3 regions of the Rhodospirillum rubrum ATCC 11170 genome follow, and region 2 is predicted to be linked to each of the others. Evidence: riboswitches for the same ligand, from Rfam matches in the RefSeq annotation. Region 2 holds a riboswitch; each other region holds the start of a gene.

Region 1 (4,689 bases), 770 kb from region 2:
AACTGGCCGAAGAGCTTGACGCTTGCTACCTCGCCTTGCCCCACGCCGATGCGATGGCTATATCGCAAGGCGTTCGTGCGGCGATGACCTGAGCAGGTCACGCCGACGACCCTTGGGGGACATCTAGGGTGTGTGTGGCATGATGTGTGTGGGTGGCAAAATGATTTGGGAGCGCGAGGGCAAGACCTGGCCGCATCGGGACTGCAGCCGTTTCGTGACCGTCGGCGGCTTCCACTGGCATGTCCAGAGCATGGGACCCACCGCCGGCGGCAATGGGAAAGGCGGCGACGCGCCGCTTCTTTTGCTGGTCCATGGCACGGCGGCCACCACCCATTCCTGGCGCGATCTGATGGGGCCCTTGGCCCGATCCTTCCGGGTGGTCGCCATCGATCTGCCCGGCCACGGCTTCACCCGGGCGCCCTTCAGCTTTCGCCCGACCCTGCCCAGCATGGCCAAGGCGCTGAGCGCGCTGCTGGCCGCCGAGGGCCTGAGCCCCGATGGGGTGGTCGGCCATTCGGCCGGGGCGGCGATTCTGGCGCGGATGGTGCTGGATGGCAGCGTGACGCCGCGCATGCTGGTGTCGATCAACGGCGCCTTCATGCCCTTTCCCGGCATGGCCGGCACGCTGTTTCCCTATATGGCCCGCGTGTTGTTTTGCAATCCTTTGACCCCTTACATGATGTCGTGGGGGGCGGCCGATCAGCAGCGGGTCGAACGGCTCATCCGCGATACCGGCTCGCTGCTCGACAAGCCCGGCATGACCTATTACGGCCGCTTGATGCGTTCGCCCGCCCATGTCAGCAGCGCCTTGTCGATGATGGCCCATTGGGATCTGGCGCCGCTCAATCGCGACATGCGGCGGCTGACCATCCCCTTGCATCTGATCGTCGGCGAGGAGGACAAGGCGGTCTCGCCCGATGAAGCCAAGCGCTTGGCGACCCGCGTCGCCACCGCGACCTTGCACGTCGTGCCCGGCGGCGGCCATCTCGTCCACGAGGAGCAGCCCGATCTGGTGGTCGGGCTGATCGAACAGGCGGCCCGCGAGGTCGCTTTGCTTCCCCCGCTGTCTTGACAGATCCCACAGCCCGAAGTAGAGCGAAGGGGACTGCCGGTTCCAGGCCGGGCATAACGCCCCGGCTGGATTAAAACGGGAACACGGTGCGGCCCCTTGCGGGCCCAATCCGTGACTGCCCCCGCAACTGTGAGTGGTGAGCCCCTCTCCATTCGGCCACTAGGACCAGCGCTCGCGCGCGTCGTCCCGGGAAGGCGGAGATCAGGGTCAGGACCCACGAGTCAGGAGACCTGCCGGCTGGTCGTCACCTAACCCTGTGCGCGGGGCGCGCCATGGGGCGGTTTTTCTCCGCAATGGTGGCACATATCCGCTGGTCTGCCCGGATTCGGGACGGCCATGGTCATCGGCTGCGCGGCGTTCCCGGATCGGGAAGCCGCGTTGGGGGGACGTGTCATGGGTTATGGATCGCCTGATCGCGCGTGGCGCGCGGGGATGGGAGTGTTTGGGGTGGCCGTCGCCGCCGTGATGGCGGGGGTGGTCGGCGCCAGCGGGGCCGCCGCTTGGGCCGACGAGCCGGAAACCACCGAAGGGCTGATCGTTTCGGCCAGCCGGACCCCGGTGGCGGCGAAGGATCTCGGGCGCTCGGTCAGCGTCCTTACCGGCGAGGACTTGCGCGAACGCGGCGTGCGCTATGTGTCCGACGCCCTGCGCCAATTGCCCGGCGTCGCCGTCAGTCGGGCCGGCGGGCCCGGCGGCGTGACCCAGGTGCGCCTTCGCGGCGCCGAGGCCAACCATGTTCTGGTGCTGATCGATGGCGTGGCCGTATCGTCGCCGGCTTCGGGCGAATACGATTTCGCCGGTCTGGTGGCCAGCGATATCGAGCGCATCGAGGTGCTGCGCGGGCCGCAATCAGCACTTTGGGGCTCCAACGCCACCGCCGGCGTCATCAGCATCGTTACCCGGCGCGGCACGCGCAACCAGAGCGGCGGCGAGGTGAGCCTGGACGGCGGCAGCGATGGCACCTTCGGCGGATCGGTCGCCATGGGGGCGGGCACCGAGGATCTCGACGCCGCCCTGTCGCTGGCGGGCTTGCGGGCCGGCGGGCTGGATGTCTCGGCCGATCCCGGCGGCGATATCGACCGCGACCGCAACATCACCCTGAACGGCAAGATCAATTACGACGCCAGCGACTGGCTGCGCTTTGGCGCCACGGCGCGGATGGCCGACCGCCGCTCCGATTACGACGGCTTCGCCTTTGGCGCCCCCAAGCGCTCCGATCTGGTCTATGACGGGGATTATGCCACCGATCAGCGCGATGTCGCGGTATCGGGCCATGTCGATGTCGATAGCCTGGGCGGCAGGCTGAGCCATCAGGCGCGTTTTGACTATACGCGGGTCGATATCCAGACCCTGCTTGATGGGCTGTCCACCGCCAAATCCCTGGGGCAGCGCTTCAAGGGGACTTATCAGACGACGCTGGCGCTTGATGCGCCGACGCTAACCAGCGCCAATCACCGGCTGACGGCGGCGGTGGATTGGCAGCGCGAGACTTTCCGCAACACCGATGCCGATCTGGTTTCCGATCCCTCGCAGGTGGAAGGCCAGCAGCGCGATCTTTACGGGCTGGTCGCCGAATATCGCGGCACGCTGTTTCAAGATCTTGATCTGCAGGCAGCCCTCCGTCACGACATCAACGACAGCTTCGCCGATTCGACGACCTTTAGCACCAGCGCGTCCTATGAGGTGCGGCCAACCCAGTCGCGTCTGCACGCCTCGGTTGGCACCGGCGTGACCAATCCGACCTTTTATGAGCAATTCGGCTTCATCCCCAGCCAGTTCATCGGCAACGCCAACCTCGATCCCGAGAAGAACTTCGGCTGGGACGCCGGCATCGAGCAGCGCATCCTCGGCGATCAATTGACCCTGGACGCCACTTATTTCCATGAAACCCTGACCGATGAGATCGTCACCGTCTATAAGGCGCCCAGCTACCTGGGGACGGCGGTCAACGAGAATGGCGACAGCCGCCGCCAGGGGATCGAACTGACGCTAACGGCGCGGCCGACCGAGGCTTTGACCCTGACGGGCAATTACACCTGGACCGACGCCTATGATCCCGACGACAAGATCGAGGTCCGCCGTCCGCGCCACCGCGCCACTCTGGCCGCCGACTACCGCTTCCTTGACAACCGCGCCGGCGTGAACGCCGAGGTGGTCTATGCGGCGGGCAATTACGATTTCGATTACCGGGCGGCGAGCATGGGGAGCGCCCGGCTGCGGCTTGATGATTATGCCCTGCTCAATCTGGGGGGACGCTACAAGGTGACCGAGGCCGTCGAGGTCTATGGCCGGATCGAGAACGCCCTTGATACCCAATATGCCGATCTGGACGGCTACGCCACCCAGGGCGTGACCGGCTATTTCGGCCTGCGGGCCCGGTTCTAGGGGGCATCGGGGTGATCGGCCGTCCTCATCGGCTGCTGCGGCGGCTTCTGGGGGGGGCGGCGGTGATCGCCGCCCTTCTTGGTCCGCCGGCGGCGCTGGCGGCCGACCCTCCGCCGCGCCGGGTGGTGTCGATCAATCTGTGCACCGATCAACTGGCCCTGTTGTTGGCCGCCCCCGGTCAGGTGCGCTCGGTCTCGCCGCTGGCGGCGAAGCCCGAGCTGTCGATGCTGGCCGATCGAGCGCGCGCCATCCCGGCCAACCATGGCGCGGCCGAGGAGATCTTTCTGATGGCGCCCGATCTGGTGCTGGCCGGATCCTTTGGCGCCGGCAACGCGGTGACGATGCTGCGCGGCTTGGGGATGGCGGTCGAGGTCTTCCCGCCGGCCACCTCCTTTGACGATATCCGCAAGGACCTGCGCCGGATGGGCAAACTGCTTGGCCGGAGCGCCCGGGCCGAGGCGCTGATCGGCGCCTTCGATCGCCACCTTGCCGAGATCACCAAAGCCCTGTCGCCGGCGCGGCCGCGCGCCGCGGTGATTGAAGCCAATGGCTATACCTTTGGCAGTGGCACCTTGCTTGACGAGGCGGTGCGGGCGGCCGGCCTGGATAATCTGGCGACCCGCCTGGGCCACAGCGGCATGATCGCCCTGTCGCTTGAAGCCCTGGTGATGGCCGATCCGCAAATGGTGGTGACCGGGCGTCGCCTGCCCGGCGCGGAGCCGGAGGGCGGATCGACCCTGGCGCGCGCCGCCGGCAGCAGTCTGGCCGAAAGCGTGCTGATCCATCCCGCCCTTGCCGGTCTGGAACGCCGTGGCGCCGTGCGCGTGCCGCTCGAGTCACGGCTGGCGCTCTGCGGCACACCGATGGTGGTCGAGGCCGTCGCCCGGCTGGCCGCCGCCCGTCCGCCATCCCGCCTTGCCCTGGGTGCGGTGGCCGGAGCCGACGATGGGCGGTGATCGCGCCTTCGCAGCCCTTCTCGCCGGACTCGGCCTGCTGGTCGTGGCCTTGTTCGCCGTCGCCCTGCTGGTCGGGCCGGCGGGATTGGCGCCGCGCGCCGCCCTGGTCGCCCTGATCAGCGGCGACGCCAGCCCCGCCGCCCTGGTGATGCGCGAGATCCGTTTGCCGCGCGCCCTGCTCGCCCTGCTGGTGGGCGGGTCGCTTGGGCTGTCGGGGGCGGCGTTGCAGGGCTATTTGCGCAATCCTTTGGCCGAGCCCGGATTGCTTGGCGTCGG
Region 2 (4,689 bases):
CGACGGCAAGCAGACAGATCGCGGTGATCCGCAAAGCCGCGGGGCCGACCTTCATTGGGCGAGGCCGGCCTTGATGACCGCATCGGCCACGACCTCGATGCCCTCGATGGTGCGGATGGTCGGGTTCATCGCCTGGGCGTCAAGGGGCACGATACGGCCCTCCTGGACGGCGGGCATCAGGCGGGTGACCGGATCATTGGCCAGGAAGGTCTTCTTCACGGCGATATCATCGACCGGAAAGCGCCGCCGGGTCATTTCACCGGCGACGATGATCGTCGGATTGGCCTTGGCGATGGTCTCCCAACCAACCGTCGGCCATTCCTCCTCGCTTTTGATCACATTGGTGATGCCCAGAACGGACAGGATGTATCCGGGGGCACCGTCGCTACCGGCGACATAGGGATCGATGTCGAGATCGGCGCTTGAAAACCAGAAGACGGCGGAAACCGGGCTGCGGAGAGAAGCGATTTTTTTCTTCGCCGCCGCCTCGCGGGCCTTCAAATCGTTGATCAAAACTTCACCGCGCTCGCTGACATCGAAGATGCGGGCTAGGTCCTCGATCTCCTGATAGATCAGATCCGTGGTGAAACGGCTCGTGCGCAGACCGTCGCCCCCTTCGGAATTATCCTTGCCGACGCAATCGGCCGGAGAGGTGTAGACGGGGATCTTCAGTTCGGCGAACTGGGCGTTTGTCGCCACCACCCCTTTGGGGCCGACCTGCCATTGGTATTGATTGGTGACGAGATCGGGTTTCTTGCCGACGACGCTTTCAAAGCTCGGGTCGTTGTCGGCCAGGCGCGGGACCTTGGCGTCGACCGCCTCATAGCCGGCGATCACGGGACCGACCCACAACGCCGTGCCAACGACCTTATCGGCCAAGCCCAGAAGATAGAGGATCTCGGTGGAACTCTGGCCGATCGAAACGACGCGGCTGGGCGCCCGATCAAAGGTGATGGTCTGGCCGCAGGTCTGGAGCGTCAGGGGATAGCGGGTAGGCTCGGCGGCGCCGGCGCCGGAGGCCGAGACGACGAGGGGGGCGGCGAAAGCCGCGGCGAGAAAAGACAAGCGCATGGGTGAAGACAAGGGGGAGTCTCCTCTTCCGTCAATCGTGACAGGGAAAAGTTCGGCGACCCGCAAGGGTCACGGTTCAGCAGTGGCTGAAAGGGCTTGAAAACGTCGACCTCGCCCAGAATCGATGGGCGCAGGCGAGGGTCTCGTCGAGCTATCGACGGACTCTGACGGGACCTTGGGGGTGATCAGACGTGATGCGTCGTCATTGCCATCCTTTCCGAGCCTCCCCGCTCGTGATCATGGATTAGGGTCGGACGGCAGGTCTCCTGGCTCACGGGTCATCGCCTTCATCCCCCTTCCCAAGGCACGCGCCCCAGTGGTTTTCATCGGAGGAAGGCTCGCCGCTCACAGTTGCGGGGGCAGCCACGGTTTCGGACAAATCCTTCGCCTGCACCGTGTTCCCTTTTAATCCCTTCGGCTTGCGCTTGGGGGGAACCGTCAGCCGCAGGCTAGCCGATGCAACCTTGGGCCGTCAACGCCGCGACACCCCGGCACCGCGCCCCCCCGACACCATAGGGGTTCCCAAGGTTCCTATATGACCGCGCCAAGCCCCCAGACGAAAAAAAGGGCGCCCCGCGAAGGGCGCCCTTTCCATCAGATCCGGCTTGCGCGGTGGAGAGAAGTCAACGCAGGCTTTCGCAGAAGCGGCGGATGCGCTGGCAGGCGTCCTCCAGGGTGGCGGTCGCCGTGGCGTAGCTGATGCGGAAATAGGGCGACAGGCCGAAGGCCACGCCCTGAACGGCGGCGACCCCTTCGCTTTCGAGCAGGGCGGCGACGAAATCGCTGTCGGTTTCCAGCAGCTTGCCCTCGGGCGTCGTCTTGCCGATCACCCCGGCGCAGGACGGATAGACATAGAAGGCGCCTTCCGGCGTGCCGACCGACAGGCCCGGGCAATCATTGATCATGCGCACGACCAGATCGCGGCGTTCCTTGAAGATGGCGTTGCGTTCGATCAGGAAGTCCATCGGCCCTTCAAGGGCGGCAAGGGCGGCGGCCTGACTGATCGAGCTGGTGTGGGTGGTCGACTGGCTTTGGATCTTGTTGATCGCCTTGATCACCGCCACCGGGCCGGCGGCATAGCCGACGCGCCAGCCGGTCATGGCGAACGACTTGGAAACGCCGTTCAGCGTCAGGGTGCGGTCCTTCAGCTTGGGCTCGACCTGGGCGATGGTGGCGAACTTGAAGCCGTCATAGACGAGGTGCTCGTACATATCGTCGGTCATCACCCAGACATGGGGATGCTTGAGCAGAACCTCGGCCAGGGCCTTGAGATCGGCGGCCGAATAGGCCACGCCCGTCGGATTGGACGGGCTGTTGAGGATCAGCCATTTGGTCTTGGGCGTGATGGCGCGCTCCAGATCGGCGGGCTGCAGCTTGAAGCCGACCTCGGGGCCGCTGGGAACGAACACCGGCACGCCGCCGGCCAACAGGGCGATATCGGGATAGCTGACCCAATAAGGCGCGGGGATGATCACCTCCTCGCCCGGGTTCAGCGTCGCCATCAGGGCGTTGTAGATGGTCTGCTTGCCACCGCAGCCGACGCTGATCTCTTCGATCGTGTACTCAAGATCGTTCTCGCGCTTGAGCTTGGCGCAGATCGCCTTGCGCAGGGCGGCGGTGCCGGGAACGGCGGTGTATTTGGTCTCGCCGCGCTCGATGGCGGCGATCGCCGCCTGTTTGATGTGATCGGGGGTATCGAAGTCGGGTTCGCCCGCGCCCAGACCGATAATGTCACGGCCGGCGGCCTTGAGTTCGGCGGCCTTGGTGGTAACCGCCAGGGTCGGCGACGGTTTGATGGCGGACAGACGCTCGGCGACGATCGACATGGAAATCCTCGAGGATTGGTTGTGTCGGTTGGGAGGGGGCGAGTGGCCGCGCCGCCCCTGACGACGGGGGCTCTCTTGGCGGGACCGGGGGAAAAAGCTATCCCCCTTCCCGGCGGCACGCAAGCGCCGGGAAAGCGCTTTCCTCAGGATTTCCAGAAGTCGCGGCTGAAAAGCACAAGAAGGGTGAAGAATTCCAGCCGCCCCATCAGCATGGCCAGCGACAGCAGCCATTTCGCGCTATCGGGCAAGGTGGCGTAATTGCCCGCCGGGCCGACGATGGTACCGAGTCCCGGACCGACATTGGCGATCGCCGCCGCCGTCCCGGTCAGGGCCGTCACCCAATCCAGGCCGACCATGGTCAGCGCCAGGGCGATGATCGCCGTCGTCGCCCCGGTGGCGAAGAAGAACAGCACCACCGACACCGCCACGTCCTCGTCGATCGCCCGCCCGCCATAGGTCGAGACGATGACCGCATTGGGCATATAGCGCCGGCGGATATTGGCGCTGAGAACCTTATAGGCCACCTGATAGCGGAACATCTTGATGCCGCCCGAGGTCGATCCGGTGCAGCCGCCGGCGAAGGTGATCATGAAAAAGAACAACTGCGGGAAGCCGCCCCACAGGGTGTAATCCTCCGAGGCGTAGCCCGTCGTCGTCACCACCGAGGTGATGTTGAAGGCCGAGGCGGTCAGGGCATCAAGGAAGGGCCGGCCGTTCTCCAGGCTCTGCCACAGGGCCATGACCAACCAGCAGGCGACCAGAAAGCCGGTCAAAGCCTGGACCTGGGGATCGCGCACCACATCCATCGGCCGGCCGCGCGCCACCTGCACATAGAGCACGAAGGGCATGGCGCCCAACATCATGCCCACCGTCGACATCCACAGCCCGGCGGCGTCGAGATGGCCAAGCGAGGTGTCCCAATTCGAAAAGCCGCCGGTCGACACCGTGCCGAAGGCGTGGCAGATGGCGTCGAAAACCGACATGCCGACGGCGATATAGCCCAAGGCGATGACCACGGTCAGCGTCAGATAGACGGCGGTGATCGCCAGCCCCAATTCGCCGATGCGGTTCATGCCCTTTTCGCTGGTATCGGAGCTTTCGGTGCGGAACAGCTGCATGCCGCCGACGCGCAGCGCCGGCAGCAGGGCGATGGCCATGCCGATGATGCCGATGCCGCCGATCCAATGCAGCAGGCAGCGCCAGAACAAGATCCCCGGCGGCTGATGCTCCAGGCCGCTGATCACCGTCGCCCCGGTGGTGGTCAATCCCGAAACGCTCTCAAAAAACGCCCCGGCGAAATCAAGCCCGGTGGTCGCCAGCATGAACGGCATGGAGCCAAACAGCGACATGGTCAGCCAAGCCAGGGCGGTCATCAGGAAGCCCTGGCGGATATTGAAGCGCAGCGGCATCCGCCAATTGGCCAGGGTCAGCATCATCCCGCAAAACAGCGTGATCACCGAAGAGCCGAGGAACGCCCGCCAGTCGCGGTTTTCAACCACCAGATCGACCAAGGCCGGCGCCAGCATCGAGAGCCCGAGGCCCGACAGCAGCAGCCCAAGGACCATCAGCACCGGGGCGAGATCGATCCCCCCCAGCATCAGGCCCCGGCTGGTGCCGAGTTGGCTTCCCCTCAGGCTCATTCCGTTTCCTTCCCAGGCTTGCGACCGCGCGAAAAAACCGCCCCCCGCGCCGCGCGGCGCCGGAGGTCGTAGGGGGCGAACCCCCGTCGATCACCTCGATCGACGCCGCCCGCCCCCTTCAGCGTGGCGATCATAAGGCAGGCCCGGGACGA
Region 3 (4,689 bases), 370 kb from region 2:
TCCGACTGGGTGAAAAAGCGAAAGATCTGGGTCAGCAGGTTGCGCTCCTGGTCGGAAACGCGATCGGAGGCCCAGTCCTTGAGGTCCTCGCCCAGCGGCACCTCCTCGCCCATCCAGTGGACCTGTTGTTGCTTCTTCCAGAACTCATAGGCCCAGGGATAGCGTTCGACGTTGTAGGCGCCCGAGCCTTGCAGCAGGCCGATGCGACCGCTGTTGACCAGATCGAGGGGATTGAGCTGCGCGATGGTCATGGCCGGTCTCTCTATTGGCAGGCTAGGCATTCATCGTAATCGGCGCGCGGGGCCGATGACGTTTCCCCGCTCGGCTTTTCCCTGCCGACGAAGGCGGCGCGCTGCACCGATTTGGACCGGCAGTAATAGAGGCTTTTCAGGCCGCGCCGCCATGCCGTCCAGTGCAACATGTGCAGGTCCCATTTGTCGGCGTCGGCGGGCAGATACAGGTTGATGGACTGGCTTTGGCAGATGAAGGGGGCGCGGTCGGCGGCCAGATCGATGATCCAACGCTGGTCGATCTCGAAGGCGGTGCGGAACACCAGCTTCTCGTCGTCGCTCAAGCCTTCCAGGTGTTGGACCGAGCCTTCGTGCTCGATGATGGATTGCCACGTCTCGGCGGTATCGAGGCCCTTGTCCGCGAGCCGGCGCGCAAGGTGCGGGTTGCGCACCGAGAACGAACCAGACAGGGTTTTGTGGGTGTAGACGTTGGCCGGAATCGGTTCGACGCAGGCGCTGGTGCCGCCGCAGATGATGCTGATGGAGGCGGTGGGCGCGATGGCCAGCTTGGCGCTGAAGCGGGCCTTCATGCCGCGCTCCGCGGCATCCGGGCAGGCGCCGCGCTCGTCGGCCAGATCCACCGAAGCGGCGTCCGCGTCGCGGCGGATCTTGCGGAAGAGGCGCAGGTTCCACGACTTGGCAAGCGCGCTTTCGAAGGGGATGCCGCGGGCCTGCAAAAAGGAATGGAACCCCATGACGCCCAAGCCGACCGAGCGCTCGCGCATGGCGGCATAGGCCGCGCGCTCCATGCCGTCGGGCGCCGTCTCGATGAAATGGCTCAGCACGTTGTCAAGGAAGCGCAGCACGTCTTCGATGAAGCCGGGGGCGTTCTCCCATTCGTCCCAGGTCTCGATGTTGAGCGACGACAGGCAGCATACGGCCGTGCGCTCCTGGCCGCGATGGTCGCGCCCCGTCGGAAGGGTGATCTCGGCGCACAGATTGGAGGACGACACCCGCAGGCCCAAGTCGCGCTGGTGTTTGGGCAGGGCGCGGTTGACGGTGTCGGTGAACAGCAGATACGGCTCGCCGGTCTGCAAGCGGGTTTCCAGGATTTTCTGCCAGAGCTGGCGGGCGCCGACGCTGCGCAGCACCTCGCCGCTCTTGGGGCTTTTCAGGGCGAATTGCCGATCGTCGCGCACCGCCTCCATGAAGTCGTCGGTGATATTGATGGCGTGGTGCAGGTTCAGGCTCTTGCGGTTGAAATCGCCCGAGGCCTTGCGGATCTCCAGGAATTCCTCGATCTCGGGGTGGTGGATGTCGAGATACACCGCCGCCGAGCCGCGCCGCAGCGAGCCTTGGGAAATGGCCAGCGTCAGGCTGTCCATCACCCGAATGAATGGGATGATGCCGGAGGTGGCGCCATTGCCCTTCACCGCCTCGCCGATCGAACGCACGCCGCCCCAATAAGTCCCGATACCGCCGCCGTTGGAGGCCAGATCCACATTCTCGTTCCAGATGGCGACGATACCCTCCAAGCTGTCGGGAACCGTGTTCAGGAAGCACGAGATGGGCAGCCCGCGCTGGGTGCCACCGTTGGACAGGATCGGCGTCGCCGGCATGAACCACAGCTTCGACATGGCGTCGTACAGGCGCTGGGCGTGGGCGGCGTTATCGGCGAAGGCGCAGGAAACGCGGGCGAACATGTCCTGGATGCCTTCGCCCGGCAGCAAATAGCGGTCACCCAGCATCGCCTTGCCAAAGGCGTTCAGTTTGTCGTCGCGCGAGCGCTCAAGGCGGATTTCGGATGTTTCGGGGGGGTGCGGCCGCCGCCGGATTTGCGATGTGGGCTGATGCGACTGGCGTGGAGGCGACGCCACCAGATTGCCCTGGCGGTCGAAATCAAAAGCGGGCGCGGACGACATCGGCGATCCCCCTCAGGGATGATGAAAGGTGGGAGGGGAGAGACGCCATGCGGGCACAAGCCGGCATGCGCCCCATCGGGACACCCCGCCCGCGGACGTTTCAAGGGTCACGGCAGGTCTCCTGGCTCACGGGTCGTCGCCTTCGTCCGCCTTCCCGGGAATTTCCCCAGTGGCATGAATGGATGAAGGCTCGCCGCTGACAGTTGCGGGGGCAGCGCCGGCATCGCACCGGCTTCCCTCTTAGCCCCGGATATTGTGGTGTCCGGGGAACCGTAACACAACATAGGCTATATTATCGTTGCGCAGCGAGTCAAGCCCGGCCGGTGCGGCCCGGTTCATGGCGCGAGTCCGTCATGTCCTTTGGCGGCGGTGGAGCGGTCGAAAGAAGCCACCAGCCGGGAAAAAGGAAAAGCCGAAAAGGCGATCAGCGGCGACCAAAGATACAACCATATTGCTACAGAATGGTCCTTGGGGTAAAAACGTTGAACAGACCCGCCCTGTTTTTGGAGAAGATCCAGCGATGACGGACCCGGTGAATTTTGATGCGGACGATATTCCGGGCGTGGAAAATGAACATGATATCGTTTGGCAGATTCTATCGGACAAACTGAGGAAAGACTGCGCCCAGGCCGTCGATGACGACTACGGCAAAAAGTATCTACCCTTTACCGCCGGACAGCTTGTTCATCGCGTCACTTTCGCCTTATCCTATTACGATCAGAAGATCGGCAATTTGTTCCGCTGGGCGACGAAATCCGTCGAGGGCGACAACTACACCTACCAACTGACCGAGCGGAATCGCCGCCATCTGGCCCATTTCGTCTCTGTGGTCACCGGGCACCCGGAAAGCGAAATCTCGGCCTACATCGAGGAAATCAACGACGACGGCGCCCTGCGCGCCCATTTCGCCACGGTGATGCAGGGGCGCCAGGGGCCGATGGACATCGGGTTCCATCCCGGACGGCGCATGGGCTGGTATGCCATCGTCCGCGCCCTGAAACCGAAGATCGTCGTCGAGACCGGGGTGGCCCGGGGCCACGGCTCCCTCACCCTGGCCGCAGCGATCTTGCGCAACCGGGCCGAGGGCCATGCGGGGCGCTATGTCGGCACCGATATCAACCCGGAGGCCGGCATGCTGTTTTGTGGGGACTACGCGCAAGCCGGCACTATCTTGTATGGCGACAGCCTTGAATCCTTGTGGGCTTTCAACGAGAAGATCGATCTCTTCATCAATGACAGCGACCATTCCGCCAGCTACGAGAGCGAGGAATACGACCTGATCGAGTCCAAGCTTGCCGAGAACGCCCTTATCCTCGGCGACAACGCCCACGCCACCGACGCCCTGCTTGAATTCTCCCGCCGCACCGGCCGGAATTTCCTGTTCTTCCGCGAAGACCCGCAAGGCCATTGGTACCCGGGCGCCGGCATCGGCGTGGCCTTCCCCGCTTTCCCTAAAACCTCATCCGGGCGGTCATGACAGCGCCTCCGGGGGAGTCATGGCCTCACGCTGGCGCCGCCCGGTTCGGGCGAGACCATCTCGCATGTTCCGAGCCAAAAGCACGAGATTGACGGCCCCGGCGCCAAGTTCCACCGCTTGCACGGCATAAAACCAAAAGTCGAACGCCTGGGCCTCAGCCTTCCAAGCCAGGAAAAACGCCGCCGGCACAAGGATCAGCAAGCCGTTGCCGGCCACCACCTTCATCCGGGCGGCCTTGAGCGCGCTCATGTCTTGATTGGCTTGGGAAAGTCGGGCGCCCGAGGCGCCGGCGCCGGCCAGGAAGAGTATCAACACCGGCAAGCTCCACAGGATCGCGACTTTGACGGCGGCGATATCGGCCGGAAGGCCGAAGGCTTCCACCAGCACCGTCGCAAGCTGAAAGACGACGATGGTGACGAGACCGAGCCCACCGGCGAGCGGATGGAGACGGTGAAGGGGTGAACGATGGGACATGACAGCGTGACTCCCTCAAGTTACATAGCGTACTATATATCACCCTTCCACAACTAGATAGCAAGCTATATATGTCGCTGAACCGTCTCCACTCCGCCGGCTATATGACGAACTGGGCCGCCCGCCTCTTCGCTCTGGCGATCGAACAGCGCTTGAAGCCGCATGGCATCGCTCCGGCCTATCTGCCGGTTTTCTTCGCCCTTGGCCCTGGCAAGCCCTTGTCGCAAAAGGCCCTGGCCGCGCTAGCGGCGGTAGAGCAGCCGACGATGGCGGCGACTCTCAACCGAATGGAGCGCGACGGCCTGATCGAGCGTACCCCCGATCCCGCCGATCGCCGCAGCTCGCTCATCTCTCTGAGCGAGCTGGCGTCGGGCAAGCTGGAGGTCGTGCGTCAAGCCACCGCCGACATCAACGCCCGCGCCCTCTCCTCGCTTACCGAAGCCGAATGCGCCACCTTCTTGACGATGCTGGAGAAAATCATCGAGCGGCTCGACCCGCGCGGCCGAGGACAATGAGGGGGATTTACCCACCTTCGTCGCGGGCGCCCGCAACTGCGCCGGCCCCGTCCTGGCCCCCTACGCCGGGG

The links. Region 2 has a riboswitch for cobalamin ahead of RRU_RS05930 (ABC transporter substrate-binding protein). Riboswitches for the same ligand answer to the same signal wherever they lie in the genome.
Region 1: another riboswitch for cobalamin. It lies ahead of RRU_RS02565 (TonB-dependent receptor plug domain-containing protein); the one in region 2 lies ahead of RRU_RS05930 (ABC transporter substrate-binding protein).
Region 3: another riboswitch for cobalamin. It lies ahead of RRU_RS07505 (ribonucleoside-diphosphate reductase subunit alpha); the one in region 2 lies ahead of RRU_RS05930 (ABC transporter substrate-binding protein).

The regions. Positions count from the first base shown of each region.
Region 1 covers NC_007643.1:571,810-576,498, forward strand. Annotated here, with positions in the region: gene RRU_RS02555 (magnesium chelatase subunit D) at 1-92, shown strand, start outside; gene bchO (alpha/beta fold hydrolase BchO) at 161-1,072, shown strand; cobalamin riboswitch at 1,093-1,325, shown strand; gene RRU_RS02565 (TonB-dependent receptor plug domain-containing protein) at 1,520-3,457, shown strand; gene RRU_RS02570 (ABC transporter substrate-binding protein) at 3,469-4,413, shown strand; gene RRU_RS02575 (FecCD family ABC transporter permease) at 4,403-4,689, shown strand, end outside.
Region 2 covers NC_007643.1:1,337,370-1,342,058, reverse strand. Annotated here, with positions in the region: gene RRU_RS05935 (FecCD family ABC transporter permease) at 1-55, opposite strand, end outside; gene RRU_RS05930 (ABC transporter substrate-binding protein) at 52-1,083, opposite strand; cobalamin riboswitch at 1,310-1,526, opposite strand; gene RRU_RS05925 (pyridoxal phosphate-dependent aminotransferase) at 1,695-2,897, opposite strand; gene RRU_RS05920 (TrkH family potassium uptake protein) at 3,041-4,537, opposite strand.
Region 3 covers NC_007643.1:1,705,339-1,710,027, reverse strand. Annotated here, with positions in the region: gene RRU_RS07510 (ribonucleotide-diphosphate reductase subunit beta) at 1-251, opposite strand, end outside; gene RRU_RS07505 (ribonucleoside-diphosphate reductase subunit alpha) at 263-2,152, opposite strand; cobalamin riboswitch at 2,246-2,442, opposite strand; gene RRU_RS07500 (class I SAM-dependent methyltransferase) at 2,673-3,629, shown strand; gene RRU_RS07495 (lipoprotein) at 3,624-4,103, opposite strand; gene RRU_RS07490 (MarR family winged helix-turn-helix transcriptional regulator) at 4,175-4,618, shown strand.